DNA from 4 places in the Thermaerobacter nagasakiensis genome. Region 1 is predicted to be linked to each of the others. Evidence: riboswitches for the same ligand, from Rfam matches in the RefSeq annotation. Region 1 holds a riboswitch; each other region holds the start of a gene.
The links. Region 1 has a riboswitch for S-adenosylmethionine ahead of metX (homoserine O-acetyltransferase MetX). Riboswitches for the same ligand answer to the same signal wherever they lie in the genome.

Region 1 (7,471 bases):
GTCATGATCTTGGTCGTGCTGGCCATAGGCATGGTGGCGTCGGCGTTGCGCGCGTAGAGCACCTGCCCGGTGGCCGCGTCCACCAGGATGGCCGCCCGGGCGTCTTGGGATGGCGGCTGCTGGGGTGCGGACCCTTCCGCCCGGACCCGGGCCGCCGGGACCCCGGGGACCGCGCCCGCCAGGACCGCCAGCCCCAGGGCGACGGCAAGCAGCACGAACCCGCCGCGCCGCACCGCTTGTTGCCACCGCGCGCATCCCCCCGCCTGCCGGCGCCCTCCATGACCGCCCCTCCCCCACCGGCCTGCGGAGGGCCGCCGGTTGGTTGCAGCCGGCAACCTGCATGGCACCTCCTTGCTGCCGTACGCCGAAGACCGGTCTCCAGCCTTCGGGCGCCTGGTCCGGCGCCAGGCCACCAGCGGGCCTGGGCCGCAGCCCATCCGCTGCCCGGGCCGCGGCAAGTCCGGCGGCCCTGCCTTCCAGTCCGGCGGCGTCGCCGGCCTCTTGACGCGCCCGGCCGCCGCCCTGGCAGGGGACGCCCGGGCCACCGGCCCGCCGCCCGCCCGGACCCCACAGGGGCCCGGGCGACACGGTATATCCTTCAGGCTTTTGGCCAAGGACCGGGGCGGTTCCTCCCGCCGGCTCAAGACCCAGGGATGGTGAATCGTTCCACCGCCCCTGGCTTCGCAGGACCGCGCCCGGGTGTGGACGGCCCCTGGGGCCGGAGGCGGCGGGGCCCTGGGCTCGACGGAGGGGTGCGCGCCCGTCCGGTACGGGTGTCAGCCACGCCGGGCGGCGGCTGACGGAATGGAAGCGGGCGTCGCACCACCGGCAGGAGCGGGGTGGGGAGTCCGCATAGACTAAGGGATAACCAGGGCCACCTCGGTGGCGGCGCCCCGCGGGCCGGCCACCCCGCCAGGGCCGCCCGCTGGAGCCGCCGGCGGTGGCCGCGAACAGCGGGAGGTTGGCCTGATGGGCGCGCAGGGACAGCTGGCCATCTCCGTGGAGACCCACCCCTCGGAGTTCCAGCGGGTGCTGGAGCGGGAGCGGTTGGTCTATACCGTGTTCCGGTCGCGCCAGCGGTGGGTCTTTTTGACCGAATACGTGCCCCAGCCGGCGGCCCAGGCCGCGTCCCACTTCGTGCACCAGGTCCTCTTGCCGGAGATGCTGCTGGAGCACCTGGATTCCCGCTACGCGGCAGTCGACCCCGATGACCGGCTGCAGGTCTGGAAGCAGAGCCTCCCCCTGCTGGCCCAGCCGCCCCTGGCCCGCGGAACGGCGGCTCTGCTGCTGCCCGAACTGCTCCAGCACGGTCGCCTGAGCATTCTGGGCTGGCTACGCTTTCGCGGCGAGCGGTTCTTGCGCAGCCTGGTGGGCGAGCTGGCCCGGACAGGCTTGCAGCAGCTCTGGTTGGAGCGGGCCCTGGAGCAGTTCCTCGGCACCCTGCGCCCGGTAGAGGAGGGGCCCGAGGAGCTCTGGGTGGAAGGGCAGGGACGGGACCTGGTCATCCGGGAGCCCGGCGGGCCGCCCCTCTACCGCGAGTTTCTGGAGGGGCACCTGGACCCGCGGGTACCGCTGGAGCGGGAGGACCTGGCCGCCGGTCTGCTCAAGGCGCTAGGCCCCCGCCGCATCCGGCTCAGGGGGACCCGGCCCGAGCTGGCGGCCCGGCTGCGGGAGGCAGGCCTGGCCGTGGAACCCGGCGACGGTCCGGAGGAGGGCGCCTGAGGGCGCGGCCGGGCGGGAACCTCCGCTCGAGGCTCCCCATGCCCCTGGGGTTCGCCATGGCGCCGGGACCCCAGGCGTCGCCGGGCCCGCAGGTGCACCGGGGCGCAGTGGAGGGAAGCGGCCGGAAAGGGCGCGGGACGAAGCAACCGGCGGCGGGATACCCGCCGCCGGACCATGTGTACCCCGGTGCCGGTACCCAGGCCGCTTGGGTGTCGCGACCTAGGCCGCTTGATCCCGCCGGTTCCAAATCCAGGCCGCTCCTGCCAGGTATACCAGCCACTCGACCGGCCAGGAACCGGCGTCCACCTGTTCCCAGGCCACCTGCGCCGCCGCGGCCGCGGCCACCACGGCCACCAGGCGCAGGAGCTGGTGCCACCGCCGCCAGGTCCAGCGGCTCCGCCAGGACACCGGCCCGCCCCGCCGCGCTTGCCGCCAGCCCAGCGGCCAGCGCCCGCTTCGCGGGCCCGGCCGCGCAGCCCGCGGCCGGGCCGCGGGCGCGACCCCCCAGCCGTAGCGGGGATCCTTCCCCCCCGGCAACACCCGGAACCGGCGCCGCTGTTCCCGCTCGCACTCCGGGCAGTAGCGGGCCCCCCGGCGGTCGGCCTCGAAGGTGCGCCGGCAACGATAGCACTGGGCGAGATGCCTGGGGCCCATGCCGCTCCCCCCTGCCGCGGCCGCCCGGCCGCGGAGCCCGGCGGCCGGTGAGCCGTTCAACCTTCCGTCAACCTCAGTTTAACCGCCGCAGCCGCCGGATCCTGCCACTCGGTGTCGAACCCGGCACGGGGCACGGCCGCCGAGGGCTCCACGGCCACGGACCGGCCGGCCTCCAGGTCCGGCAACGGCAGGCGGTCGCCCCGCCAGATGGCGATCAGGTCCGCCAGGACGGCGCTGGCGGTGGCATCGCCGCCGGCCCCGGGCCCGGCAAACCGCACCGTGCCCACCGGATCCGCCTCGATCAGGATCATATTCTCCACCCCGGCCGCCTGCAGCAGGGGGTCGTGGGGCGGCAACATCTGCGGCTCGACGGCCAGCCGGGGGGCGGGCCCCGTCCACTCGGCGGTGGCCACCAGGCGCCAGCGGGCAGCGCCGCCGCCCTGGCGGGCCGCCTCGCCCCCGCCCCCTCCCTCCTGCAGGGCACGGCGAAAGGCGGGGTCGTCCAGCCCGCGACGGGCCACGGCGGTCCAGGCCACGGGCTCGCCCGTCACCAGGGTCGCCAGGATGGCCAGCTTGCGGGCCGCGTCGCGCCCCGACAAGTCGTCGCTGGGATCGGCTTCCGCATAGCCGGCGGCCTGGGCGGCACGAACCGCGTCCTCCAGGGTGGCGCCCTGCTCCACCTGGGTGAGGACGAAATTGCAGGTGCCATTCAGGACCGCCCGCAGGCGGCGCACCCGGTTGGCCGCCAGGCACCTCAGCAGCGGGCGAATGATGGGCACCCCGCCGGCCACCGCCCCTTCGAAGGCCAGCTCCACCCCGTGCCGGCGGGCCACCGCCGACAGGGTCGCCAGGGATTCGGCCAGAAGGGCCTTGTTGGCGGTGATCACGTGGCGGCCGGCTTCCAGGGCCCGCAGGACGTACTGGCGGGCCGGTTCGACACCGCCGATGAGCTCGATCACCACGTCGACCTCAGGATCGCCCAGCAGCTGGTCGGCATCGGTGGTGAGCAGGCTGCGGTCGACGGCCGCCGGCCGCGGCTTGCCGGGATGGCGTACCAGGATCCCCTTCAGCCGCGGCACGCCACCCAGCCGCGCCACCAGCCAGGGTGGCGGGTTGAGCAACCGGCGCGCCACCGCACTGCCCACGGTGCCCAGACCCAGCAGCGCCACCACGGGACCCTTCACGGGCGCCCCTCCCCCACCGCCGCCACCGCCCCGGCCTGCGCGGGCGCGGCGGTAGCACCGGGTTCTTCCAGCCAGTCCATCACCCGGCGGGCCACCCCCGCGGGGTCCACGAGGAAGCTGTCGTGGCCCCAGGGAGCCTTCCAGACCTGCCATGTGACATTCTTGCCCGCCCGGCGCAGGGCCTGGACCAGCCGCCGCTGCTCGTCCACGGGGTAGAGCAGGTCCGAGGTGATGCTGAGCACATACATGCGGCCCTGGACCCGGGCCGCGGCGCCCTCCAGCCCGCCCCGGCCCCGGCCTACGTCGTGGAGATCCATGGCCCGGGTCAGGGTCACGTACGTGGCGGGATCGAACCGGCGCACCAGCTTTTCCCCCTGGTAGTGCAGGTAGCTTTCGATCTGGAACCGGAAGGCCTCGGCCGGGCCCGCCGGCGCGGTGGCGTACGAGCCCAGCCGCTGGGCGACCGGGTCGGCGCCCGCCGGGACCTCTTCCCGGCCAAAGCGCGCCTCCCACTCCTCGCGACCCCGGTAGGTGGTCATGGCCAGCATCCGGGCCAGGGCCAGCCCGCGGCGGGGCGGGCGGGCGGCGGGATAGTCGCCGCCCTGCCAGGCGGGGTCTGCGAAGATCGCCTGGCGCTGCACCTCGTTCCAGGCGATGGCATGGGGCGAGGCGGCCGGCGGCGCCGCCAGGACGGCCGCCGCTCCCACCCGCTCGGGGTAGGTGACGGCCCACTCCAGCGCCTGCATGCCGCCCAGGGAACCGCCCACCACCAGGGCGAGCCGCCCGATGCCCAGCGCATCCAGGAGCCGGCGCTGGGCATGGACCATGTCCCGCACGGTGATCACGGGAAACCGCCCGCCCCAGGGCCCGTGGCCGGCCTCCTCAGGACTGGCCGGGCCTGTGGACCCGTAACAGCCTCCCAGCACGTTGCTGCAAATGACAAACCAGCGGCGGGTGTCGATGGGCCGGCCCGGACCCACCGCCGCCTCCCACCAGCCCGGGCGGTCGCCGGGATGGTGGGAGGCCACGTGGGCGTCGCCCGTCAGGGCGTGGCAGATCAGGATGGCGTTCTGGCGCTGGGGGTCCCAGCGACCCCAGGTCTCGTAGGCCAGTTCGGCCCGGGGCAGGTGGCCGCCCTGCTCCAGGGGCAAGGGCCCCACCTCGACAAGGCCGCGACAGGGGATCACCGCGTCCCCCTCCCTCCCGCGCCCGCTCCCCGAAGGGGTCCCGGATAAGAAACTACCCCTCCCGAGAGGGAAGGGCCGAAAAGATTTCCGGCGCCCTCTCATCTCTCAGGATCCGCACGGATCCTGCAGGAGTTGGCACCTTACCGGCCGTCCAGGCACGGCCGGCGGTTGCCGGGCTTCATCGGGCCAGTCCCTCCGCCACTCTGGATAAGAGAGCAGACGCGCTCTGTGATTGTTGAAAGTGATGCTATCATGCCGGCCCCTGCAGGTCAACGATCCCGGCCGCGACCCGGCCGGCCTTGCGCGCCGGCGCCCCTCACCATCGGGCATCGGCCGGGGAAGGCCCGATGGAGCGCGCCGGCCGCAGCCAGCCCGGTACATAGCTCCAGGCCGCCCGGAGCTGGCGCCGGTGTTCCGCCGCCCGGGGGTCATGCCGTTCCACCAGGGCCCAGAAGGCGGGACCGTGGTTGAGGTGGACGGTATGACAGAGTTCGTGGATCAGCACGTGTTCCACCAGTTCGGGCGGCAGGAAGAGCAGCTTCAGGCTGAGGCGCACGTGGCGCCCGGCGGAACAGCTGCCCCAGCGGGTCTTGGGGCAGCCGACGGACGAACCCGCCAGGCGAAAGCCCCGCTCCCGCGCCAGCCGTTCCAGCCAGGGCCGCAGGGTCGCCCGGGCCCGGGCGGCCAGCCAGCCCCTGAGGGGAGGCCCCCAGGCGGCAGGACCCTGCTCCCCGGCTCGGGCCGGCAGGCGGACCTGCCCGGCCAGGGGTGCGCCCGCGGGCGGCGGTTCCCCTGGATCGCCGGTGGCCCCGCCGGCGAAGAGGGTCTGCTGCGGGGTCCGGCCGGCGGCGGCCTTGCGCCCCCCGCCGGCGGCGTCGCTCAGGGTGGGCCGGCCCGCCGGTGCCACGGCCCACACCTCCCCCAGAGCCCGCAGCCACAGCCAGGCCGGAGGAGCCAGGCCGGCGGCATCCCGGCGGAGCAAGGGATCGCCCGCCCCGCCGCCGGCTGCCCGGGCCTGCTGTTCCAGGCGCTGCCGGGCCCGCTGGATCCAGGCCGCATGCTGGGCCACCACCTGGGGCACCCGCTGCAGCCGGTACCCCGGCGGAACCACCACCACCAGGCCGTCGGCCGGCGAAAGCACCAGCCGCACCCGGCGCGCCCTGGAGCTGACCCGGACGGTGTAGGGGGGCAGGCCCTGCGATCCGGCCCCGCCCTGCCCCATGCCCCCCGGTGGCCGCAGCCCCCGATCCCCGTCCCTGGACCCCTCGCCCATGCGTCGCCCTCCTTCTCCTCGCGGGCGATGGCCGGCGGCAGGCTCCGTCGGGCTCCGTTGCCGCCCGGCCGCGCCGCGTGCCCGGGCGGGCAGGCGGACCCGCCCCGGGCCGCCCCCGAAGCCCGCATCGCGGTCGCTCTGTCCTGGTTCGCCCGGCCGTTGCCCGCCCCCTTGTGGACAACCGCTGCCCGGCCCCGGCGGCCGCTGCGCATGGAGAGTCACCAGGCCGGCATACATTGGTTCCGTAAGGGCGCCCGGCCGCCGCCCCCCAACCGGCCGGGAAACGGCCCCTTGCGGGGAGGTGCCATCGTGTCCGACGGGGCTGCACCGGGGCCCGCCGCCCGCTCGGTGATCGCCCTGCTTGTGTCCGCCGCCCTGCTGGCCGGCGCCCTGGGCCTGCACCTGCGGTCGACCCGCCCCGGCGTGGCCGGCGTCACCGCACCGGGGCGGCCCGTGGCCGACCGGGTGATCCGGCTGTCCGAGTACGCCTACCAGCCGGCGGTCATCGAGGTCCGGCAGGGGACCCGGGTGCGCCTGACGCTGATCAACACGGGGCGGGAGGAACACGAGCTGGAGATCGACGGCTATGGCATCGAGGTGGCCGGCCTGCGGCCGGGAACCAGCGTCCGGCTGATCTTCAATGCCGATCTTCCAGGCCGTTTCGAGCTGGCCTGCCACATGCCCGGCCACTACGAGAAGGGGATGCGCGGCATCCTGGTGGTCCACCCGGCCGACGCCCAGCGCTGAGGCGCCGCGACACCCTGCTCCGGGCCCGGCGTGGTATGGTGTTGCCGGGAGGAAACGCCATGCCCGCAAAGGATGCCGTGAGAGGGGACGGGCCCCGGCCGCGCAGCCGGGTGCTGGCGGCCCTGCTGGCCGCCGGCGGGCAGCCGGTCTCGGGCGCGACCCTGGCGGAGGGCCTGGGCATCACCCGCGCCGCCCTCTGGAAGCACATCGAAGCTTTGCGCCGGGACGGCTGGCCTGTGGAAGGCCGCCCCCACCAGGGCTACACCCTGGATTTCGGGGCCGCCGGGCGGCTGGCAGCCCGCCGGTTCGTCCCTGAGCTGCTGGAGGCCCGCCGCGCGGGAGCGCGCCTGGGCCACACCGTCCACTGGCTCGCCGAGGTGGGGTCGACCAACGACGTGGCCCGCCGGCTGGCGGAGGCGGGCGCACCCGAGGGCACCGTGGTGGTGGCGGATCGCCAGGCGGCCGGGCGGGGGCGCCTGCGCCGGGCCTGGTGGAGCCCGCCCGGCGGCCTGTGGATGTCCCTGATCCTGCGCCCCGCCCTGCCCCCCGAGCACCTGCCCCTTTTGACGCTGGCCACCGCGGCGGCAGTGGCCGAAGCGGCGGAGGGCCTGGCCGGCCGGCCGGTCCAGGTGAAGTGGCCCAACGACGTGCTGGTCGACGACCGGAAGGTGGCCGGCATCCTGCTGGAGACGGTCAGCCACCCC
Region 2 (7,471 bases), 400 kb from region 1:
ACCGCCCCGCCCTGGGACCGGGCGGGGACCGGTTCAACCGGCATGGTGGCGCACCTCCTCCGGGCTCCGGGCTGCCGGGCCCCGGGCTGCCGCCGCGGGAAGGGGGCCGTCTAGCCGCGCCCGCAAGCGCCGGACGAACTCGGCCACCGGCTCCGCCTTCCCGTAGGAGATCACGACGTAGACCCCGGCAATGTAGGGCCGGGCGGCCTCCACCACTTCCTCGGCCAGCTGGAGGCCCACCTCCAGACCCCGCTCGCCGGCCCGGTCCAGGGCCTCGCGGATCCGGGCGGGGATGGAGATGCCGGGCACCTGGTGGTGCAGGTAATGGGCGTGACGGCCGCTGTGCAGGGGCATCACGCCCATGACGAGGGGTACCGGGCACCCGCCCAGCCGGTCCAGGACCCGCTCCAGGGGCTCCAGCTCGTAGAGGGGCTGGGTCATGACGAAGTCCACCACGCCCACCGCCAGCTTGCGGCGGAAGCGGTCCAGCTCCTGGTCCAGGTCGTCCGCCGACGGGCTCAGGGCGCAGGCCACGGTGAAGTCGGCCGGCGCCCCCAGGGCGTTGCCCCGGGGATCCTCGCCCCGGCGCAGGGCCGCCAGCACCTCCAGCAGGCCGATGGAGTCCACGTCGTAGACCGGGGAGGTGCCGCTGGAACCCAGGCGGGGATGGTCGCCCGTCAGGGCCAGGACGTTGCGGACGCCCAGGGCATGGGCGGCCAGCAGGTCGGCCTGCAGGGCCATCAGGTTCCGGTCCCGGGTGGTGCAGTGCATGATGGCGTCGATGCCGGCGCTGCGGGCCAGCAGGGCACCGGCCCAGGCCGCCATCCGCGGCCGGGCCATGGGGCTGTCGCCCACGTTGACGGCATCGGCTCCGGCCGCCGCCACAGTGCGGGCATCGGCCAGGAACTTGGTGGCCACCGGACCCCGCGGCGGATCCAGCTCGACGCTGATGACGAACCGGCGCCCCAGCTTCTCCCGCAGCGGAGCGGGTCTTCCGGGGCCGGTGGCCCCGCCCGCGCCGCTGGTGGTTGCGCCTGGGAGGGAGCATGCACCGGCAGGCCGGCTCCTGCCCCAAAGGGCAGCGGCGGGCAAGGAGGCGGCCTGCTTGCCGGCGTCAGGATGGCCGGCGTCAGGATGGCCGGCGCCCGGCCCGGCGGGGCCGCTGCCCGGACCCGTCCGGTTCAGAGGGCCGGGGACCGGCAGGGCCGGGGCCGGGCCCTCCGGCTCCGGGTGGACCGCTTGGATGCGGGCGGCCAGAGCTTCCAGGTCCGCAGGCTGCCAGGCGCCGGTTCCACCCACCCAGCCGGGTCCGAGAAGGCGCAGGGCATCCCACGCATCCCACCCGCCGGTGTCCTGGGTGGCCGGCTTGGGCCCGGCCAGCCCACGGGCCCCGGGTGCGGCCCCGCCGTTCAGCCGTCCCAGGGTGACCCACAGCGGGCCGCTCCACCCGGCCCGCCGCACCGCCGCCAGCCAGCGGGCTGCTCGCGCCGGCCCGCCGCCGGTGGCCACACCCAGGGCGTCGGGCCAGCCGGCCGAGTGGAACGCCTCCAGCCAGGGGGAGGGGAGGGCATCCGGCGGCTCCCCCTCCCCCACCAGCAGGACACCCACCGGCAACCGGGCCGCCTCCCGCACGGCCTTCAGGGCGAGGCCGGCCTCCAGGGGGTGGCGGGCTTCGACCCAGAACAGGTCGACGCCCCCTGCCAGCAGCCCGGCCACCTGGCAGCGGTATCCTTCCAGGACGGCCTCCGGCTCGGCACCGCCGCCGGCAGCGGCGGTGGCGGGCAGCGGTCCCAACAACCCCGCCACCAGGCAAGGCCGCCCGGCCAGTTCCCGGGCGGATCGCGCCAGCTTGGCGGCCCAGAGGTTGGTCTCCTCGATCCGCTCCGGGGGCGTGGACGGCAGCCACCAGGGGCTGGCCCAGCGGGTGGCGGTGCGGACCAGGCGGGCCCCGGCCCGGATGGCCGCCAGGTGGACGCCTTCCACCGCGGCGGGTTCGGTGAGGGGCAGGAGGGCGGTGCCCGGAGCCGGTTCTTCCTCCTCCCGGGCCGTGCCCCGGGGCCCCCCGGGCGCCCCGGGGCCAGGCTGGGACGGCGCGGGTCCGCCGCCGGACGGGCTGTCGCCCGCGGGGGAGGGCCGGACCGGGCGGGCGGCCAGGGCCCAGGAGGGGTCGCCATCGGCCAGGGCGGGCAAGACGGGTCCAGGACTCACCACCGGCAGGGTTCGGGGAGCCGGATCCGGGGCGAAGGGCACGAAGGTTCCTCCGCCCCCGCCCCCTGAAACCGGGCGTGCCGGAGGGAGGCCGGCAGGGCCCGCAGGGCCGTTGTCCTCGGGCGGGTGGCCCGCGGCAGGGAAGGCCGCCCGCGGCGGAGCCGCGTCGTCGGGCTGGGAGTCGGCCGTGGCCGGGTGGGCAGGTCGCGGTCCGGCGGCCGGCCGGAAGGGCTGGGTCACCCTGGTCGTCACCTCCAGTTCGCGGCGCCGGCGACAGCGCCCCGGCACGGGGTGCCTGGGCTTCCGCACGGCGCTCGGCGCTGCAGGATGGGGGGGAACGGGCCCTTCCCGGCCCCACCGGCCCCTGGCTCGCCGGGCTCCGGGACCCCTGGGTACCTGGGGTCCCCGGTCCCTTAAGCTCTGGCGGCCAAAGAAGAAGCCCCTTCCGAAGGAGGAAGGGGCTTGGTGATCGCAGCAGGGTCCCCGTCCCCCTTCTCTCATCTCTCGGCTCCCGGAGGGAGCCGCGGGAGTTGGCACCGCACGACCAAGGTCGCCGGTTGCCGCGGCGTCATCGGGCCCGTCCCTCGACCGCTCTGGATAAGAGAGGGGTCGGCCGGCTCGGCCGGCCGCATGCGTTGTCAATGGAGATTAGGGACAGTATAGCCGGGTTCCGCCATCCCGGCAACAGGGCGGAACGCGCGTCCTTCGTTACAATAAGAGACGTGCAACAGGGCACCTGGAACGGTACACTGGCCACCCGGACGGGAGCGTGACCCGGCCGGCGGGCGCGGGATGGGGGAGAGATCCGGTGCACCAGGCGGACGAACACGGCCCGGCCATGGCACGGGCGGCGGCCGCGGGCGCAGGGGCCGAGGCGCCCACCGCCCGCTCCTGGCGCCTGCTGGCCCGGGCCTGGTTCCAGGCCAGCCGCCCCCACCTCAAGCCGGTCACCATCATCCCCGTGCTGGTGGGGATCCTGGTGGCCGGCGGGGAGGGCCACTTCGACCCGTGGCTGGCGCTGCTCACCATGCTGGGCAGCCTGGCCATCCACGCCGGCACCGACATGGCCAACGACTACTTCGACTACATCATGTACGAGGGCGATGCGCCCTTCACCGGCGGCAGCGGCGTGATCCAGGCGGGGTGGCTCAGCCCGGACAGCCTGCGCCGGGGAGCCTGGGCCACCTTCGGCTTCGGCGCTCTGGTGGGCGGCTACCTGGCCGCCCGCACGGGCTGGCCCGCCCTGGCCTTCGGCCTGCTGGGCATCGCCAGCGGACTCTTCTACACGGCTCCGCCCGTCCGCTACGGCTACCGCGGGCTCGGCGAGGTCATGGTGGGACTCAACATGGGCGCGGTGCTGGTGCTGGGTTCGTACTACGTCCAGGCCCGCACCCTTTCCCCGGAGGCGCTGGTGGCCTCCTTGCCCCTGGTGTCCCTGGTGGCCCTGATCCTCTATGCCGAGTCGATCCACGACATCGAAGAAGACCGGGCCACCGGCAAGATGACCGTGGCGGCGCGGCTCGGAGAGACGCGCGCCCTGCGCCTGTACTTCGGGTGGGTGGCGGCCACGGCGGTGCTGATCGTCGCCGGGGTGGCGGCCGGGCGGCTGCCCGCCCTGGTGCTGGTCACGCTGGTGCCCGCGGCCCGCTGCCTGCGGCAGGCCCCGCTCTTCCTGGCCCGACCCTACCGGCACCAGGACCTTTACCGCCTGGGCCGGCTGGCCCTGGGGCTCTACAAGGCGGCGGGGGTCTCGCTGGTGGCGGGATACGGCTGGTGGTGGCTGCGATCGGCCCTGTGGTCCTGACAGGACCGGGGGTTTGCGGGAGCGAGCCGGCCGGCCGGGCCCACCCGCCCGCCATGGGCCGAGCCCATCGCCGGGGCCGCCGGTCTTGAGAGTCCCGGCGACCTGGGTGCAACGGGGTTGCGGACGGCGCAGCCGGCAGCCGGGCGGGGCGAGCCGCCGGGCGAGGCGGGCGCACGGGTGTGGCGGACCCTGCCCGGCCGGGTGGCCTTGAGGAAGGGATCTGGGCCTCGCTCACGAACATCCCTGCTTTGGGTCGCCGGTGAATGAATGTTCACCCAGAGTTCACCGGGGACGCCAGCCGTTGCCGATTCAAGGAACCAGCAATCCGCCGGGTTCGGCGAACTTACGATCCTTAGGATAGAGGGATGACATCCTTGGCCAGGGAAGTGCCCCGTCTTGCGTCCCTCACGGGACCCGTCAGTCGCGATCTGGACCGGCTCCATGCCCGCGCCCGGGACCAGGCCCGGCGCGGGCGGCGGCCTGCCGTGGTGAGCTTCACCGTCGCCGCCGAGGACCTGGACCCCGTCGCGCTGTGGGAGGGCGCCGCCATCCTGACCCACGAGCGGGCGCTCTGGTCGGCTCCGGGCGGCACCATGGCCATGGTCGCGCTGGGGGCGGCAGCCGTCCTGGAATCCGCTCCAGGTCCGGATGCGCCGGCCGGGCCGGAAGCGGCGGGAGCCGGCCCCGGCGCGCCCCTGGCCGCCATCGCCCCAGCCCTGGCTTCCGCCTGGCAGGCCCTGTGCGAGGGTGCGCTCATCGATGCGCCCCACGGCGTGTGGGGAACGGGACCGGTGGTGGTGGGGGGCTTCGCCTTCGACCCCCAGGAGGCGGCGGATTTGCTGTGGGCCGGCTTCCCCGCGGCGCGCTTCGTCCTGCCGGAGCTGCTGGTCACCCGGACAGGCGGCGGGACCTGGCTCACCTTCAACCGGGTGGTGGTCCCCGGGGTGGTGACGGCGGCGGAGAGGGGGGCCGGAACCCCGGATGCCGCAGGCGCGGGTGGCGAGGGAGCCGGGTGGGTTTTCCCCGGGGGCATCCGGCTGCGCGTGCCCGTGGCGGCCACCACCGCCGCCGGCGAGCGCGGTCGCCGCTGGCTCTCGCTGCTGGCCGTCGCTTCCACGGCCGGGCGGGGCCCGGAAAGCGGCGGGACGGACCCCCGAGGGCCTGCCGGTGCCGCGGGCCCTGGCGGGCCGGGCAAGGCGGAGGCCGGGCCAGGCGGCCGGGCCGGTCTTCAACTGGCCGGAGCCGCAGGGCTCGGTGCTGCGCCCGGTGCACCGGGCTGGCCTGGGTCAGCCGGCGGTCGGGAGGGGTCCGGTTCGTCCGCCCGGCCGCACGGGGCCGGTGGATTCCCGTCCCTGCTGGGTGCGCGGGCGGTGCCCGGCCGGGACGAGTGGGAGGCGATGCTCGGCGCGGCGCTGGACGCCATCGGCCGGGGCGAGCTGGCCAAGGTGGTCCTGGCGCGCCGCCTGCACCTGCGGGCCGCGGCGGCCTTCGATCCCGGGACGGCCCTGCGCCGGCTCCAGGCCGGTTACCCCGAATGCTTCATCTTCGCCGTGGCCCGAGACCGGACCGTCTTCCTGGGGGCCACGCCCGAACGGCTGGTGCGGCTGCGGGACCGGCGGGTCGAGACGGCCGCGGTGGCCGGTTCGACCGCGCGGGGGGCGACCCCTGAGGCCGACGCTGCCCTGGCCCGGGAACTGCTGGCCAGTCCCAAGGAACGGGAAGAACACGCGCTGGTGGTGCGGATGCTGCGGGACACCCTGGGGCCGGTGTGCCGGGTGCTGGACGTCCCGGCGGAGCCCCGCCTGCTCCAGCTGCGGAACGTGCAGCACCTGTACACGCCCATCACGGGGGTGGTCGACGGCGCCACGGTGCCGGAGCTGGTGGCGCGGCTGCATCCCACACCGGCCCTGGGCGGCTGGCCGCGGGAGCGGGCCCTGGAGTTCATCCGCCGCTGGGAGGGCGGAAGCCGGGGCTGGTACGCGGCTCCCCTGGGCTGGTTCGACCACCGGGGGGAGGGGGAGATGGCGGTGGCCATCCGCTCGGGGGTGGTGCGGGGGCCCGAGGCGTGGCTCTTTGCCGGCTGCGGCGTGGTGGCGGGGTCGGACCCCGGGCGCGAATGGCACGAGACGGCCCTGAAGCTGCAGCCGCTGGCCTCCGCCCTGGGGGTGGAACCCGGCGCCCCGGAGGTGGACCACGGTGGCTGAGCCGGTGGGAGCGGGCCCCCAAGGGCAGCGGGAGGAGCCCGGCGCAGGAAGGGCCGGCGCCGCGGCCGGGCCCGCCGCGGGGGGTGCGGTGGCCGGTGCATCCTCCGGCGGGGGCGATGTCGGCAGCAGGACCGCGGGAGCCTGGGGCGCCGCTGGGGCGGCTGCGCCCGTGGGTCCAGGCGGGGCTGCCGTGCCTGGCGGTCCGGGTGGATCCGCGGGGCATGCGGGCCCGGCAGGGGCTGCTTTACGTGCCGGCCGTGGCGGTTCGGCCGGGCCTGGAGATCTTGGAGGGGCAGCCGTGCCGGCCGGGCCTGCTGGGTCCGCCGGGCCCTCCGGCCCGGGGGCCATTGCGCCCGCCGTGGCGCCCGGATCTGCCGCCCTCGGGGAACCGGACCGGGGCCGGATCAACCTGGTCTGGGCCCTGGCCCTGGTGGACGGCCTGGTGAGCGCGGGGGTCGAGCACGTGGTGGTGTGCCCGGGGTCCCGGTCCACGCCCCTGGCCCTGGCGGCGGCCCGGCATCCGGGCGTGCGGCTCTGGGTGCAGCTGGACGAGCGCTCGGCGGCCTTCTTCGCCCTGGGGCTCGGGCGCGCCACGGGCCGGCCGGCGGCGGTGGTGGCCACGTCGGGGACGGCGCCGGCCAACTTCTACCCGGCGGTGATCGAAGCGCGCTACGGCCGGGTTCCGCTGGTGGTCCTCTCCGCCGACCGCCCCCACGAGCTGCGGGAGTTCGGCGCCTCCCAGACCGTCGACCAGATCCACCTCTACGGCCGGCACGCCAAGTGGTTCGCCGACCTGCCCCTGCCGGAAGACGCCCCCGCTGCCCGCGCCTACGTGACCCGGGCGGCGGTGCGCGCCGTGACCGAGGCCCTGGCGGCCCCGGCGGGCCCCGTCCACCTGAACGTGCCCTTCCGGGAGCCCCTGGTGCCCGAGGCGCCGGTTGAACCCCGTCCGGCGGGGGTGTGGCAGGTGCCGCCGCCGGCCCCAAGGCTGCAGGCCCCATCGCCGCAGGCCCCGCCGGGGCCTGCCCGGCCGCGGCCCGTCGAGCCGCGGCTGGGGGCCGGTGCCCTGACGGAAGCCCAGGCCCACGAGCTCTTCAGCTTGCTGGCCGGCGCGCGGCGGGGGCTCATCGTCTGCGGGCCCCTTTCCCCCGTGCTGGCGGCGGCTCCGGGCGTGGGGCCGGCGGCAGGCGGCCCCGGCGGCGCGCCGGCCGCCCCCGCGGAGGGGCCGCCCCTGGCCGTGGCGGTGACCCGGCTG
Region 3 (7,471 bases), 410 kb from region 1:
CTGGGTCAGCAGGAAGGGGAGGGCTCGCCGTCCTCTGGCGGTGCGGGCGCGCCGGCCGCCATGCCGGCGGGGAATGGGCCGGCAACACCCGCCTCCGTCATCGTCCCGCAGGCTGCCCGCACGCCCCGGGCGCCACCGTTCAGTGCCCACCGCCGAACGGCCAGGCCGGCGCCGGCCGCCAAGGAGCCGGCGAGCAGAAAGGCCAGGCCGTTGCCGCCGGTGAACGGCAGGCTGCCCCAGCTGGCCCGCTCGTCGCCGGTACCGCCGCCGCCGCCGGGGCCGCTGCCGGTGGACCCGCCACCTGACCCGCCCGTGCCCGGTCCCGTACCAGGGCCGGGAGTGCCACCGCCCGGGCCGCCGGGTGGCGATCCCCCGTCACCGTCCTCACCGGGCTGATCGCCGGGAGGGTTCTGGGGGCCGGTGCTGGCGCGCTCCAGGCAGACCTTCACCGTGGCCGTGCCGTCGGGCCCCAGGGTGACGGGGCCGGAAGTAGTCACGGCGTATCCTCCGGCGCTGGCGGTGATGGTCAACCGGCCGCTGGAGGTGCGTCCGATGTCCAGGCTGAAGTTCCCGCCCAGGTCGGTCCGGGCGATGCCCAGGGCGGCGCCCAGTTCCTCACCCACCGACACCGTGGCGCCCGGGATGGGAAGACCGCTCAGGGCGTCGCATACCAGGCCGGTGATGGTGCCCGTGGGCAGGTCGGCCCGCACCGGCTCATCCCCTCCCCCGCCGGACGGGCCGCCACCGCCGGACCCGCCGCCGGATCCGCCGCTGCCGGCCTGGTCCCCATTGCCGCCGCCCGAACCTGACAGGAGCCCGCCCGTCGGGTCCGGGCTGATGCGGAGGCCGCCGTCCAGGCTGACCTCCACGTTCTGGTCGCCGATCTGCAGGTTCAAGGAGGGCCCGCCACCCGTGTTGCCGTCCTGGTCTCCGCCTCCCCCCGTGGACAGGAGGTCGCCGGCCGTGTCCAAGATGGCGCCGGTCAGGGTGCCGGCGGCGCCTTCCACGGTCCCGGCCACCCCCTCCACCAGGGAGCCGAGCGGGTCTCCCGCCAGGGTCCCGGCCGCCCCACCGGCCGTCTGGCCCGCCTGGTCCACCGTGCCCTCGACCGCCTCACCGCCTGTCCCTCCGGTCAGGGCGCCCGCCAGCTGGCCGGCGGCCTCGCCGGCGGTGGCGGCGATGGTGCCGGCGGTTCCTGCGGCGGTCCCGGTCACCGTGCTCAGGGCACCGGACAGCGTGCCCGTCGCAGCCGCCACCGTCCCGCCGGCTGCCGCTCCCGCATCCCGAGCCGCACTCCCGCCCGTGGCCAGAAGCCCCTGGGTCGCCTCCTGCACCTTCTCCGAGCCGGGCAGGCGCGGGCCGGCTGCCTTGGCCACCGGTCCTCCTCCCAGCAGGACGCCGCCCCCGGTGGCCACCACCAGGGCCACGCTGGCGACCCAGGCCACCGGGTGCCGCCAGCGGGAGCCCTGTTCCGCTTGCCGCATGCTCCCCCTCCCCCATACCGACTAAATGGACGTTTAGTATTTAGGATTCGTTGGGCTTGGCCTTTTTATGGTAGGTGTACGCTTTTAAAAGAAATTGTTTGATTCGACGCGGTATTGAGGCACAGTAGCGTCCATAAACAAGTCATTATTCGACAAAGAGTCCATCACGCTTATACGATACTTGCCGAAAATGCAGAGGACGGCTTCCCCTTCCCAGGGAAGCCGTCCCCATACCCCTGCCGGCCCCTTGCCGGTTGTCGAACCCTGTCGCCATCCGTCGCCTGCGGGCTGCAGGCTCCGGCCTACCGGCCGCCGGCCGCGGGAGCGGGTGCCCACTCCTCCCGCAGTTCCCGGGCCGCCTGGACCATGTGCCGCAGGGCCGGTTCGACCTCCTCGTAACGCCGGGTCTTGAGGCCGCAGTCCGGGTTCACCCAGAGCTGGCCCGGGTCGAGCACCGCGGCCGCCTTGCGCAGCAGCGCCTTGATCTCGTCCACCGGCGGCACCCGGGGCGAGTGGATGTCATACACCCCGGGGCCGATGTCGCTGGGGTAGCGGTGCTGTACGAAGGCGTCCAGCAGCTCCATGCCCGAGCGCGAGGCCTCGATCAGGATCACGTCGGCGTCCAGGGCGGCGATAGCGTCCAGGATGTCGTTGAACTCCGAGTAGCACATGTGGGTGTGGATCTGGGTCTCCTCCCGCACCCCGCCGGTGACCAGGCGGAAGCACTCGGTGGCCCAGGCCAGGTAGGCGGGCCGGTCCGCCTGCCGCAGGGGCATGGCCTCCCGGAAGGCCGGCTCGTCGATCTGGATGACCCGGATGCCCGCCGCCTCCAGGTCCTGGACCTCGTCGCGGATGGCCAGGGCGATCTGGCGGCAAGTCACCTCCCGGGGCTGGTCGTCCCGGACGAAGGACCACTGCAGGATGGTGACGGGCCCCGTCAGCATGCCCTTGACCGGCCGGTCCGTCAGCGACTGGGCGTAGGTGATCCACCGCACGGTCATGGGGCCGGGCCGGGCCACGTCGCCGTAGAGGATGGGCGGCTTGACGCAGCGGCTGCCGTAGCTCTGCACCCAGCCGTGGCGGGTGAAGGCGAAGCCCTCCAGCTGCTCGGCGAAGTACTCCACCATGTCGTTGCGCTCGGCCTCGCCGTGAACCAGCACGTCCAGGCCCAGCTCCTCCTGCAGCCGGATCACCCGGCGGATCTCGGCGCGGATGCCCTCTTCGTAGGTGGCGGTGTCGATCTCCCCGCGCCGCCAGCGCGCCCGCAGCCGGCGCACCTCCGGAGTCTGGGGGAAGGAGCCGATGGTGGTGGTGGGCAGGGGCGGGAGGCCCAGCCGCTCCCGCTGCAGCGACCGCCGCTGGGGCGCCCGGGAGGGCCTGCGGGCCTCGTCCGGGTTGAGCCGCGCCAACCGCTCCTGCACCTCCGGCCGGGTGCGCCGGGGCGAGCGGCGCCGGGCCTCCACCGCCGCCCGGCTGGCCTCGAGGGCGCCGGCCACGGCCTGCCGGCCCTGGTTCAAGGCGCGGGTCAGGACCGCCACTTCCTCCAGCTTCTGCTTCGCGAAGGCAAGCCAGCCCTTGATCTCCGGATCCAGATCCGTCTCCAGGTCCAGGTCGATGGGCACGTGCAGCAGCGAGCAGGAGGGGGCGACGAAGAGCCGCCCGGCCCCCAGGGCGTCCCGGGCCCGCTCCAGAAGGGCCAGGGCCGCCTCCAGGTCCGCCCGCCAGACGTTGCGGCCGTCCACCACCCCCAGGGAGAGGTGCAGGGTGGACGGAACCCCGGCGGCCAGCACCTGCTCCAGCTGGCCGGGGTCCCGCACCAGATCCAGGTGCAGGGCCTGCACCGGCAGGCTCAAGGCCAGCTCCAGGTTGTCCCGCAACCCCTCGAAGTAGGTGGCCAGGAAGAGCCGGAGCCCCGGGGCCGCCTGGGCCAAGGTGGCGTAGGCGCGGCGGTAGGCGGCCCGGGCCGGTTCGTCCAGGTCCAGGGCCAGGAACGGCTCATCCAGCTGGACCCAGGTGGCGCCGGCGGCCGCCAGCTCCCGCAGCACCTGCCCGTACACGGGCAGCAGGCCGTCCAGCAAGGCAAGGCGCGGCCCGGCGACCCCTTCCCCGCCGGAGGAACCGGCCGCCCCGCCGCCCAGACCCCCGGCCTCGCCGCGGCTCACCTCCGGGGCCCGGCCGGCGGCGCCCGCCCCGGCCGGAGTGCGGAGCTTGGCCAGCAGCAGGAAGCTGACCGGCCCCAGCAGCACAGGGCGGGCCTCAAAACCCAGGGAGCGGGCCTCGCGGAACTCCTCCACCACCTTGCGGGACGCCAGCTGGAAGGCCTGTCCCGGTTCCAGCTCGGGTACGATGTAGTGGTAGTTGGTGTCGAACCACTTGGTCATCTCCAGGGCGGGGACGCCCCGGCCGGGGGTGCCCCGGGCCATGGCGAAGTAGACGTCCAGGGGGACCTCCCCGGCAGCCGCGGCGGCCGCCGCGCCCGGGCCCGCCTCCGCCCTCTGGCCCGCCGCGGGGGTGGCCCGGCCCGCGCCGGCGGCATCGCCACCAGGAGCCGGGGGGATTGCGGCGCCGGCTTCCGCTGAAGGGGCCCACCCGTAACGGGCGGGCACGGCCCCCACCATGCAGGCGGTGTCCAGCACGTGGTCGTAGAGGGAGAAGTCCCCCACGGGCACCACGTCGATCCCCGCCGCCCGCTGCAGCTCCCAGTGCCGCCGCCGCAAGGCCGCCGCCGTCGCCAGCAGGGCGTCCGCGGAAATCTTGCCGTCCCAGTAGGCCTCCAGGGCCTGTTTCAACTCCCGGCCGGCCCCGATGCGGGGGAAGCCCAGGTTGGTTGCCACGGCCATGGGTTCTCGCCTCCTTCGCGGAATGGGTCCTTTGTGGGATGGGACTGAAAATGAAAAACCTCTCCGGGAAAGGAGAGGTTCCTCGCCTTTCCCTATCTCCCGGGAACGCCTCCCGCGGGAATTGGCACCGTGCCGCCTGGTTGGAGCGGCGGCCGGTTGCCGTGGCGTCATCGGGCCCGTCCCTCGGCCACTCTCGATAGGGCTTTGTCCGGTCATTCCCTTGTCAGCGACCGCGGGGTTGCAGGCGCTGCGGCCTGCAAGGCCCCCCGGGTTTCCGCATCCCGCAGCCAAGGAAGGGGCCCATGGCCTCGCGGCCTGCGGTGCGTCATCGCGGTCCGCGGCCCTCCGGGTCTCGTCCGGCCGGCGTGGGCCCGGTGGGCTTGCAAGGCCCGTTGCCCAGGTGCGGCCTGGCGCCCCGGCCCCGCAGCGGGCCGGAACCCTCGCGCGGGATGCGGGCATTGGGGACTGCTATTCGGGGCCGGAGACGAAAGTCCTGCTGCCCCCACACCCCAGGGCGGGCTGAAACCGCGCCATCCCCGGCGGTCGCCCGCTGCGGGCCCTGCCGGCCGCCGGCGTGCCATTGCGGCCCGGGCTCTGCCGGCCCGAGGTGGCCCGCATCCTGCCGGCGGCAGCCTATAAGCCTATAATTGAAGGGAAAACGGCGCAAGGAGGCAGCCCAGCCATGGACCGCCTGCAGCCCGGCGGCGCCGCGACGGGGGGCGGGGCGGCACCGGCCCCCGCCGGCGCCGTGACCCCCGAGGCAGCCGCCCAGCATCCTGACGCCGCCCTGGTGGTGGTGGACGTCCAGAACGACTTCTGTCCCGGCGGTGCCCTGGCCGTGCCCCAGGGCGACCAGGTGGTGCCCGTCCTCAACCGCTGGATCGAGGCCTTCCATGCGGCAGGCCGGCCCGTGGTCTTCACCCAGGACTGGCATCCCTCCGGCCATGTGAGCTTCCGCGAGCAGGGCGGGCCCTGGCCGGTCCACTGCGTGCAGGGCAGCCCGGGGGCCGCCTTCCACCCGGACCTGCAGGTCCGGGGCACCATCTTCCGCAAGGGGTTCGACCCCGACCGGGAGGCCTACAGCGGCTTCGACGGCGCCCTGGCCGCCGGTGAGGCCGGGGTCCGCCCCGAGGTCACCCTGGCCGGCTGGCTGCGGCAGCAGGGGGTCCGGCACCTGTACGTGGGCGGCCTGGCCACCGACTACTGCGTGCGGGCCACGGTGCTGGACGGCCTGCGGGAGGGTTTTCGGGTCACGGTGCCGGTTCCGGCCGTGCGGGCCGTCGACGTGACCCCGGGGGACGGGGAGCGCGCCCTGGCGGAGATGGAGGCCCACGGGGCCCTGCTGGCCGCCGGGGACGCCGGGGAGGCCCGGTGACGGTGTTCTTGCGGGACGAACGCGGCCGCGGCGAGCCGGCGGGCCCGGCCCACGATGCGGGCCAGGCCCGGCCCCCGGCCCGCCGCCTTCCCGCCGGGCCACCGGCGCCGGCGGCCGCCTCCACCCCAAACGCCCGCCCGGCGCCGGCTTCCGCCGGCGGCAAGCCCTCCGCCCTGGCGCCGGCAGCCCCCGCCGCCCGGCCCGGCCCCGGTCCGGACGGGCCGGCACCGGCCGGTCCCACCGTGCTGGTGGTGGACGACGAGGAGTCCCTGCTGGAACTGGTGGCGTACAACCTGCAGCGCAACGGCATGGCACCGGTGCTGGCCCGGGACGGTGCCGAGGCCCTGCGCCGCCTGGAGGAGCGCCGGCCCCAGGTGATCATCCTGGACGTCATGCTGCCCGATACCGACGGCTTCACCCTCTGCCGCCACCTGCGGGAGCGGGGCATTCAGACGCCCATCCTCATGCTGACCGCCCGGGACAGCGAGATCGACAAGGTGCTGGGGCTGGAGCTGGGCGCCGACGACTACGTGACCAAGCCCTTCAGCCCCCGGGAGCTGGTGGCGCGGATCAAGGCGCTGCTGCGCCGCACCGAGGGCCGGCGCCAGCAGATCGGCCCCATCGTGATCGACTACGCCGGCCATGAGGTCTACCGGGACGGCCAGCGGGTGGCCCTGACCCCCACGGAGTTCAAGCTGCTGGCCACGCTGGCTGCCGAGCCGGGCCGGGCCTTCACCCGGCAGGAGCTGCTGGACAGGGTCTGGGGTGAAGAGGCCTTCGGCGACCCGCGGACCGTGGACGTCCACGTGCGCCACCTGCGGGAGAAGCTGGAGCGCAACCCCAGCCAGCCGGAGTGGATCCTCACCGTGCGGGGACACGGCTACAAGCTGAACTCCCCGGTGGCCGGGCTGTGAGCCGGGGGGCCGGTTCCGGCGTGGTCCAGCGCTGGCGGGAGGCCTGGCTGCGCCGGCGCATGCCCCGGCCGGGCCGGGAAGCGCCGGACTTCACCCTGCCCCTGGCCGGGACCGGCGACGAATTCTTGCGGCTGCGCGATCTCAGGGGTCGCCCGCTGGTCCTGCTGTTCTTCCCCTTTGCCTTCAGCCCCGGCTGCTGCAACGAGATCGAGGACTTCACCGCCCGCTACCCGGACTTCGCCTCCCGGGGCGCCCAGGTGGTGGGGATCAGCACCGACAGTCCCTATGCGCTCCGGGCGTGGGCCGACCGCTACCAGGTGCCCTTCCCCCTGGCCAGCGATTACAACCGGCGGGTGATCCGGCGCTACGGTGTGGCCATCAGCCGCTGGGGCCTGGGCGATTTTGCCGACCGGGCCGTGTTCGTCCTGGATGAACGCGGCGTCGTGCGCTGGGTCTGGCGGGCCCCGGATCTGGGCTACCTGCCCGATCCGGACCAGGTGCTGGCCCACTTGCCCGATCCGCCCGGTGACCGGCCCGGCCCGGCCGGCCACCGCCCGGGCCGGCGCTGAGGGTCGCTGCCGGCAGCCGAGCGCGGAGGGGAACGCCGCGGCGAGGGGCATGGCGCAGCGCGGAGATGGTCCTCAACGTGGCGGTGGGCCTGGCGTCGCACGGAGATGGCCCCGAAGTCGCATCGCCCCGGCCCCGGCGCAGCAAGGGGCCGCCGCCGCGGCCCCTTGCCGGTTCGTTCTCGCAGCCGCGCAACCCCCAGCCCCGTGGGCCGGACCGTGAGAAGCGCCCCGCGGCCCGGACCGTCAGAAGCCCTCCCGCCAGGCGTGCATGGCCTGCACCTGGCTGAGG
Region 4 (7,471 bases), 900 kb from region 1:
CACGGCGCTGGCGTCCACGCTGTCGGCAGCCACGACGGCGCCGTCCACGCCGGCGGCGCCCGCGCCGGGTGCGTCCGTGCCCGCGGCATCCATCGGCCCGGGCCAGGCGGCCGCCACGGCGGCCCCCACGGACGCGGCCTCCCGCGCGGCAGCGCCCGCGCCCGGCACTGCGGCATCCGGCCTCCCTCCGTCCGGGACCGCCCCTCCGGGGTCCCTCTCCTGGGCAGGCGCTGCGGCCGGCCTGTCCTGGGCCCGGCAGGTGCTGGAGGCGCTGGCGGGGGCGGTGGCCCGCCGCCACGGCCTCGACCCCGCTCTGCTGCGGGCGGTGATCCAAGCCGAGTCGGGGTGGAACCCGGCCGCCCGCTCGCCGGCGGGCGCCGTGGGCCTGATGCAGCTCATGCCCGCCACGGCGCGGGAGCTGGGCGTGACCGACCCCCTCGACCCGGTGCAGAACCTGGAGGCCGGTGCCCGGTACCTGCGCCGCCAGTTCGACCGCTTCGGCGACTGGCGGCTGGCCCTGGCGGCTTACAACGCGGGGCCCGAGGCGGTGGCGGCCCACGGCGGCGTGCCGCCCTTTGCCGAGACCCGGACCTACGTGGAGAAGGTGCTGCGGCTGTGGGCCACCCAGGCCGCGCGGCGGGAGGAGGCGTGAGGCCGGCGAAAGGCGGCCAAAGGGCACAAGGCAGCCCTGCCGCCGGCCGGAACCGTTGGACACCGGCAGGGTCCGGTGACAAGCCGGTGGCGGCCAGGCCCCGTGGCCAGTGCAAACAAGGCAGGGGAAGTAAGACAGCGGGGGTCGCCGCCGGCGACCCCCGCTGTCCTTGCGTCACCCTGGTTGGCCTCTGCCGTCGCCCCCGCCGCCGCCCGCGCCTGCACAGGCTTACTGGATCAGCGCCTGGGCGGGCACCACGGCGCCCTGGTAATGCTCTTCAATGTACTGCTTGACCTCGGGCCCCACCAGGATCTCCGCCAGCGCCTGGATCTCGGGCCGTTTTACGTCCTCCGGCCGCACCGCCAGCACGTTGGCGAAGGGCGAGTCGGCGTCCTCGACGAACAGGGGATCGGGGTTCTTCAGCGCTCCCGCTTCCTTGGCCTCCAGGACGTAGTTCGTGTTGATGGCCGCCAGGTCCACGTCGGCCAGGGTGCGCGGGATCAGCTCCGCCGCCACCTCGCGGATCTGCAGGTTCTTCGGGTTCTCCACGATGTCCCGCACCGTGGCGGTGTAATCCGCGCCCTCCTTGAGTTTGACCAGGCCCGCCGCCTGGAGCAGGAGCAGCGCCCGGCCCCCGTTGGTGGGGTCGTTGGGAATGGCCACCGTGGCGCCGTCCCGCAGCTGGTCGAGGCTGGTGATCTTGTCCGAATAGAGCCCCATGGGCTCGATGTGGACCTTGGCCACCGGCGTGATGTTGGTGCCGTGGTCCTTATTGAACTGGTCCAGGTAGGGGATGTGCTGGAAGTAGTTGGCGTCCAGTTCCCCGTCGACCAGGGCCGGGTTGAGCTTGGTGTAGTCGCTGAACTCCATCACTTCCAGCTTGATGCCCTGCTCCTCCAGGGCAGGGGCCGCCACGTCGCGCAGGATCTCGGCGTGGGGCACCGCCGTGGCCCCCACCTTCAGGGTGACGGTACCGCTCGTGCCACCCGATCCGGACCCGTTGCCACCGGCCGAGTTGTCGCCCTGCGCACCGGACGAACCGGCCCCGCCGGCACCGCACCCGGCGACCAGGACGGCGATCAGCAGGGTCGCCACCAGCACCGCCGCCCGGCGGGTCCACCGGCGGCCAGGGAAAACCAGGGAGAGGACACCCATGGCCTTCGACCTCCTTCTCGATCTATCGCACCAGGGTCCCTTCCCGGACGAACCGGCCCGCCCCCCGCGAGCCATCCCCCAAAAATCGCCTTCCCGGAGCGCCGGGCGCTAGCGGTGGTTCAGCCGCCGGGCCAGGGTCTCCCCGGCCCACTGGACCCCCTGCACCAGGGCGACCAGCAGGACCACGCAGACCAAGAGGACCCCCGCCTCCCAGCGCTGGTAGCCCATGCGGAAGGCCAGGTCGCCCAGCCCGCCCCCGCCCACGGCCCCCGCCACCGCCGAGAACTCGATGAGCCCGACGGTGGCGATGGTGATCCCCAGGACCACGGCGGGCAGGGCCTCGGGCAGCAGCACCTTGCGTACCACCTGCCACGGGCTGGCGCCCATGGCCACGGCGGCATCCACGGTGCCGCGGTCGACCTCCCGCAGGGCCGTCTCCACCACCCGCGCCACCAGCGGGGTGGCGGCGACCGCCATGGGCGGCACGGCCGCCGCCGTCCCCAGGGAGGTGCCGACCAGCAGGCGGGTGAAGGGGGCCAGGGTGATCAGCAGGATGATGAAGGGCACCGACCGCCCGGTGTTGACGACGAACGCCAGCACCGCCCGCAGGGGCGGAAAAGCGGCGATGTGCCCCCGGTCCATCACCACCAGCAGGGTGCCGATGGGAACCCCGGCCAGGGTGGCGAAGAGGATCGCCAGTCCCACCATGTACAGGGTCTGGCCCGTGGCCGTCACGATGTCAGGTCCGAACTCGCGCAGGGCGCTGAAAAGCTCCGCTGCCATCCGCCGTCACCTCCCTCCGGCCAGGGAGCGAGCCGCCTGCGGGGCAAGGGGGCCGGACCCGGTGGCCGGCGCCGCGCCGGCACCGCTCCGCCCGGGTGCGCCGGGCGAGGCGGAGGCCAGGGGTGCCCAGCGGGCGACTGCAGCCCCCGCGGCCGCCGCCGGGGCTGCCTGCCGGTCCGCCAGGGCCGGATCGGCAACGGCCTGTGGGGCCGCCCCGGGGCCGGGTTCGTCCCCGGTACCGGGTGCCGGGGCCGCCCGGTCTCCGGCCGGACCGCCGGCAGCGGCGGCGGCCAGCAGCCGCCGGGTGGCCGCCGCCCGCGGGTTCCGGAAGACCTGTTCCACGGGCCCGGCTTCCACCACTCGCCCGGCGTCCATCACGGCCACCCGCTGGCAGGCGGCCTCCACCAGCTCCAGCTGGTGGGTGATCAGCAGCACGGTGATTCCCAATTCGCGGTGAACCCGCCGCAGCAGCTCCAGCACCGCGCGGCTGGTGGCCGCATCCAGCGCGGAGGTGGGTTCGTCGCACAAGAGGAGTTCCGGTTGCGTCGCCAGGGCCCGGGCGATGGCCACCCGCTGCTTCTGGCCTCCGCTCAGCTGGGAGGGGTAGGCCCCCGCCTTGTCGGCCAGTCCCACCCAGTCCAGCAGCTCCGCCACCCGGCGCCGGATCTGCTCCCGCGGCACCCCGGCGATCTCCAGGGGCAGCGCCACGTTGCCGGCGGCGGTGCGGGACCACAGCAGGTGAAAGTGCTGGAAGACCAGGCCGATCCGCCGCCGTTGCTGCCGCAGGGCCCGGCCGCGCAGCCCGGTCAGCTCGACGCCACCCAGACGGATGGAGCCCGCCGTGGGCCGCTCCAGCAGGGTGATGCACTTGACCAGGGTGCTCTTGCCGGCCCCCGAGGCGCCGACGACGCCGAAGAACTCGCCCCGGCCCACCTCCAGGCTGGCGCCGTCCAGGGCCGTGGTCACGCCGCGGCGGCCGCGGTAGACCTTGACCAGGTTGCGGACCTCCAGCATTGCTTCCGTCACTGCGCTCACCCCCGTGGCCCCACCCCGCACCGGGTGAAGGGCAACAAAAAACCATCCTTCCTGAGAGACGCAGAAAGGATGGCCCAAGGGTGCCATCCCTTCTTATCTCTCAGAACGGCGTCCCGGCACCAGGACGCGGTTCTGCGGGAGTTGGCACCACCCGCCGGCGTTGAACCCCGGGGAACCCGCCCGGCCGCCGTGCCGGGCCGGAGCGGGCGGGGCCGCGCCGCCGCGCGGAGGTTGCCGTGGCTTCATCGGGCCCGTCCCTCCGCCACTCTGGATAAGAAGAGATGTTGCGGATTCGGTTGTTGAAGGTCCCGCGCTGAACGTCCTGCGGGTACTGCGGTACAGCGGCCGGCTCAGCCGTACGACGCCGATTATGCGACCCCTGCCCCGGCCTGTCAACAGGTCAGGCCATCTCCGTCCCCGTCCCGGGTTGGGCGCGCCAGGCGGGGGCGTAGAGCTGGTGGGGGTTCAGGCTGCGGCTCCGCCCCACCAGCCGGGCCGCCATCCGGGCCCGGTGGCCGAAGGCCTGGCAGAACCAGCGGAAGTACAGCAGCTCCTCCTTGCTGCCCAGCTCCAGCCCCGGCCACGGCTCCCGGCCCGCCGCCAGCTCCCGGTCGCTGACGGCGGCGTTGGCGAAGCGCTCCAAGGTGGGGCCCACGCCCGTGCCCATGGCGAACTTGGCCTTCTCCCGCTGGACCACCGCCGCGGGGAGGAACCGGCGGGCCGCCTGCCGCAGGATCCACTTCTCGGTCCCGGTGCGGTCGTGGATCTTCCAGCGCGGCGGGATCCGCCAGGCCAGGTCGACCAGGGTCACCGACAGGAAGGGAACCCGCCCTTCCAGGCCGTGGGCCATGGTCATGCGGTCGACCCGCTGCAGGTTGGTGTTGTGCAGCGCCAGGGTGATCTCCCGCAGCTCGTCCTGCAGCCGCGCCCGGATCTCCGGCCGCTTGAGGTACTGGTAGCCGCCGAAGAGCTCGTCCGCTCCCTCGCCGGAGAGCACCACCTTGACATACCGGCGCGCCAGCCGCGACACCAGGTAGGTGGGCACCGCGCTGCGCACCAGGGCAGGGTCGAAGGACTCCAGGCGCCGGATCACGGTGGGCAGCAGGGCCAGCAGTTCCTGGCGGGTGAAGACGTACTCGTGGTGGAGCGTCCCCAGGTGGGTCGCCACCAGCCGGGCCCGCTCCAGGTCCTCGCTGCCCTCCATGCCCACGGCGAAGGAATGGACCGGCTCTCCGGTTTCCGCCCGCGCTTCCGCCACCAGGGCGGCGATCAGGCTGCTGTCCAGGCCGCCGCTGAGGAACACCCCCACGGGGACGTCGGCCACCAGGCGCCGCCGCACCGCCTGCCGCAGCCGGGCGATGAGTTCCTCCACCGCCGCTTCGGGGCTCTCCAGGTCGTACCGTACCGGGGGCAGCTCGTAGTACCGGACGAACCCGTCCCGTTCCGTCCAGTAGTGCCCGGGGGGAAACTCGTCGATGGTCTCCACGTGGGGCAGCAGGGCCCCCATCTCCGAAGCGAAGAGGAGCGCCCCATCCCGGTCCCTGCCCACATAGAGGGGTTTGATCCCCAGGGGGTCGCGGGCCAAAAAGAGCCCGTCGGGGGTGGAGAGGGCGAAGGCGAACATGCCGTAGAGCCGCCGCACCATGGCCGGTCCCTCGTCTTCGTAGAGGTGCACCAGCACCTCGGTGTCGCTGCGGGTACGGAAGCGGTGGCCGCGGCTCTCGAGTTCGGCCTGCAGCTCGCGGTAGTTGTAGATCTCGCCGTTGAAGACCACCCGGATCGCGCCGTCTTCGCTGGCCAGGGGCTGGTGCCCGCCCGCCAGGTCGATGATGGACAGCCGGCGGTGGCCCAGGGTGTGCTGCCCGACCCAAAGTCCCTGGTCGTCGGGGCCCCGGTGGGCCATGGCCTCCAGCATGCGGGCCACCGCTTCACCGCGGGGAGCGGTGGCGCCGGCGATGCCGCACATGAAGTCCCGCCTCCTTTCGGGCCAGGCCGCGGCGCCCCCGGCACGGGAGCGCTCCGCAGCCCGGTTGAAAAAAGACCGGGTGCGTTGGCCCGCGGGCAACGTCCACCCGGTTTTGGTTCCACCCGTTCTGCATGTTGACGCTTTTCATCACACCAGAAGCCGGCCGGTGTGTCAACGTTCGGACAGGGCCCTGGCCGCTGCGGGCAGGCCCAGAGAAGGGCGGCAGCACCCTGGCGGCCGCCCCCTGCCTGCTGGTTAACGCCGGTACCGTCGCTGGCAAGGCCGGCACCATGGCGCGGGAAGGATTCCATCAGTGGCAGGAGTTTGATCGCCCCGTTTGCAGGATCGGGGGTGAAATTGCCGAATTTTGACCACTGTTTGGGACAATCCGCAACACATCCTGCCCGGCTGGTGGCACGTTCCGCCGGATCGGCCGTATCGACGGATGGGGCGACCGGTTCGCGGCTGCCGGGAACGGGCCGGCCCGGGCAGCAGTGAATGGGGGGGCATTATGTTCGGGGGTACCTGGTTGCGCGGTGCGCGCCGCGGGATGGTGGCCCTGCTGGCGGGCGCCCTGATGGTGGGGACCGCGGCCTGCGGCGGGGCAGGCGGTGACGCGGGCAGCGGGAACAGCGGGAGCAGCGACAAGATCGTCATCGGCGTGCAGGGGCCCTTCACCGGCGACTATGCCGCCGAAGGCAAGGGCTTCCGTCAGGCCATCGAGCTGGTCAAGGAACAGGTGAACGCCCAGGGCGGGGTCCTCGGCAAGCAGATCGAAGTGATCTACGAAGACGACAAGGGCCAGCCCAACGAGTCGACCCTGGCGGCCCAGAAGCTGGCCTCCCAGGGCGTGGTGGCCGTGATCGGCTCCTACAACTCGACGGCGACCGAGGCGGCCCAGCAGGTGTACGCCGACGCCGGCATCCTGCACATCACGCCGTCGTCCACGGCCACCCACCTGACGGAAAAGGGCCTGAAGAACTTCTTCCGCATGGCCTTCCTGGACAGCGCCCAGGGCCAGTTCGCCGCCACGCTGCTGCTTGAGAAGCTGGGTGCCCGGAAGGTCGCGCTGGTCCACGACAGCTCGACCTACGCGGAGGGCCTGGCCAAGTGGACCCGGAAGTTCCTGGAGGAGAAGGGCGCGCAGGTGGTGTTCTACGACGCCATCAATCCCCAGGAGAGCGACTACTCCGCCCTGCTGAGCAACCTCAAGAGCACCAATCCCGACGCGATCTACTTCACGGGCTACTTCAGCCAGGCGGGGCTCCTGGTCAAGCAGGCGCGCGACCTCGGCATCACCGTGCCCATCGCCGCCGGCAACGCCTCGAACAACGATGAGGTGATCAAGACGGCCGGCGCGGCCGCGGAGGGCTTCATCACCACCACCGAGCCTGCGCCCGCCGACCTGCCATACGAAGAGGCGCGCCAGTTCGTCCAGGACTACAAGGCCAAGTACAACGAGGATCCGGTGAGCATCTGGACGGCCATGGCGGCCGACAGCTTCCGGGTCATCGTCGAGGCCATCAAGCAGACCCAGTCCACCGATCCTGCCAAGCTGGCCGACTACCTGCGCAACGACCTCGAGGCTTTCCCCGGCATCTCCGGCCCCATCACCTTCGACGACAAGGGCGACCGGGAAGGCACCGTGTACGCGGCGTACCAGGTGAAGGACGGCAAGTTCACCCTGTTCGTGCCGCCGCAGCAGTAGGCGGACGCCGGCCGGAGCCGCCGTGCCGCCCGGGCCGCGGCCCGGGCGGCACGGGAAGGCCGAGCCAACGGGCGACCGGCACCAGGGACGGCGGGGAGGGACCGGGCGCGGTATGCCGCCTGCGCGGCACGCGCCCGGATCCTTCCCCGCCAGCGTGCCGGGGGAGGGATGC

Region 2: it holds a riboswitch for S-adenosylmethionine, as region 1 does, so the genes downstream of both, ACZ5T9_RS05845 (methylenetetrahydrofolate reductase) here and metX (homoserine O-acetyltransferase MetX) in region 1, are expected to answer to the same signal.
Region 3: it holds a riboswitch for S-adenosylmethionine, as region 1 does, so the genes downstream of both, metE (5-methyltetrahydropteroyltriglutamate--homocysteine S-methyltransferase) here and metX (homoserine O-acetyltransferase MetX) in region 1, are expected to answer to the same signal.
Region 4: it holds a riboswitch for S-adenosylmethionine, as region 1 does, so the genes downstream of both, ACZ5T9_RS11270 (methionine ABC transporter ATP-binding protein) here and metX (homoserine O-acetyltransferase MetX) in region 1, are expected to answer to the same signal.

What each region holds. Positions count from the first base shown of each region.
Region 1 is NZ_AP043740.1:1,761,802-1,769,272, reverse strand. Features, by position in the region: gene ACZ5T9_RS07480 (D-alanyl-D-alanine carboxypeptidase family protein) at 1-233, opposite strand, end outside; gene ACZ5T9_RS07475 (hypothetical protein) at 970-1,722, shown strand; gene ACZ5T9_RS07470 (hypothetical protein) at 1,942-2,376, opposite strand; gene ACZ5T9_RS07465 (homoserine dehydrogenase) at 2,433-3,560, opposite strand; gene metX (homoserine O-acetyltransferase MetX) at 3,557-4,747, opposite strand; SAM riboswitch class I at 4,843-4,961, opposite strand; gene ACZ5T9_RS07455 (YgjP family zinc-dependent metalloprotease) at 5,064-6,020, opposite strand; gene ACZ5T9_RS07450 (cupredoxin domain-containing protein) at 6,330-6,767, shown strand; gene ACZ5T9_RS07445 (biotin--[acetyl-CoA-carboxylase] ligase) at 6,827-7,471, shown strand, end outside.
Region 2 is NZ_AP043740.1:1,364,459-1,371,929, forward strand. Features, by position in the region: gene ACZ5T9_RS05840 (trans-sulfuration enzyme family protein) at 1-44, opposite strand, end outside; gene ACZ5T9_RS05845 (methylenetetrahydrofolate reductase) at 34-2,250, opposite strand; SAM riboswitch class I at 2,703-2,812, opposite strand; gene menA (1,4-dihydroxy-2-naphthoate octaprenyltransferase) at 3,017-4,012, shown strand; gene ACZ5T9_RS05855 (isochorismate synthase) at 4,378-6,216, shown strand; gene menD (2-succinyl-5-enolpyruvyl-6-hydroxy-3-cyclohexene-1-carboxylic-acid synthase) at 6,575-7,471, shown strand, end outside.
Region 3 is NZ_AP043740.1:1,354,656-1,362,126, reverse strand. Features, by position in the region: gene ACZ5T9_RS05830 (carboxypeptidase-like regulatory domain-containing protein) at 6-1,484, opposite strand; gene metE (5-methyltetrahydropteroyltriglutamate--homocysteine S-methyltransferase) at 1,787-4,324, opposite strand; SAM riboswitch class I at 4,414-4,527, opposite strand; gene pncA (bifunctional nicotinamidase/pyrazinamidase) at 5,007-5,699, shown strand; gene ACZ5T9_RS05815 (response regulator transcription factor) at 5,696-6,613, shown strand; gene ACZ5T9_RS05810 (redoxin domain-containing protein) at 6,634-7,182, shown strand; gene ACZ5T9_RS05805 (glycerol-3-phosphate dehydrogenase/oxidase) at 7,426-7,471, opposite strand, start outside.
Region 4 is NZ_AP043740.1:2,663,776-2,671,246, reverse strand. Features, by position in the region: gene ACZ5T9_RS11285 (lytic transglycosylase domain-containing protein) at 1-652, shown strand, start outside; gene ACZ5T9_RS11280 (MetQ/NlpA family ABC transporter substrate-binding protein) at 881-1,807, opposite strand; gene ACZ5T9_RS11275 (methionine ABC transporter permease) at 1,916-2,590, opposite strand; gene ACZ5T9_RS11270 (methionine ABC transporter ATP-binding protein) at 2,597-3,616, opposite strand; SAM riboswitch class I at 3,716-3,903, opposite strand; gene asnB (asparagine synthase B) at 4,026-5,591, opposite strand; gene ACZ5T9_RS11260 (branched-chain amino acid ABC transporter substrate-binding protein) at 6,103-7,299, shown strand.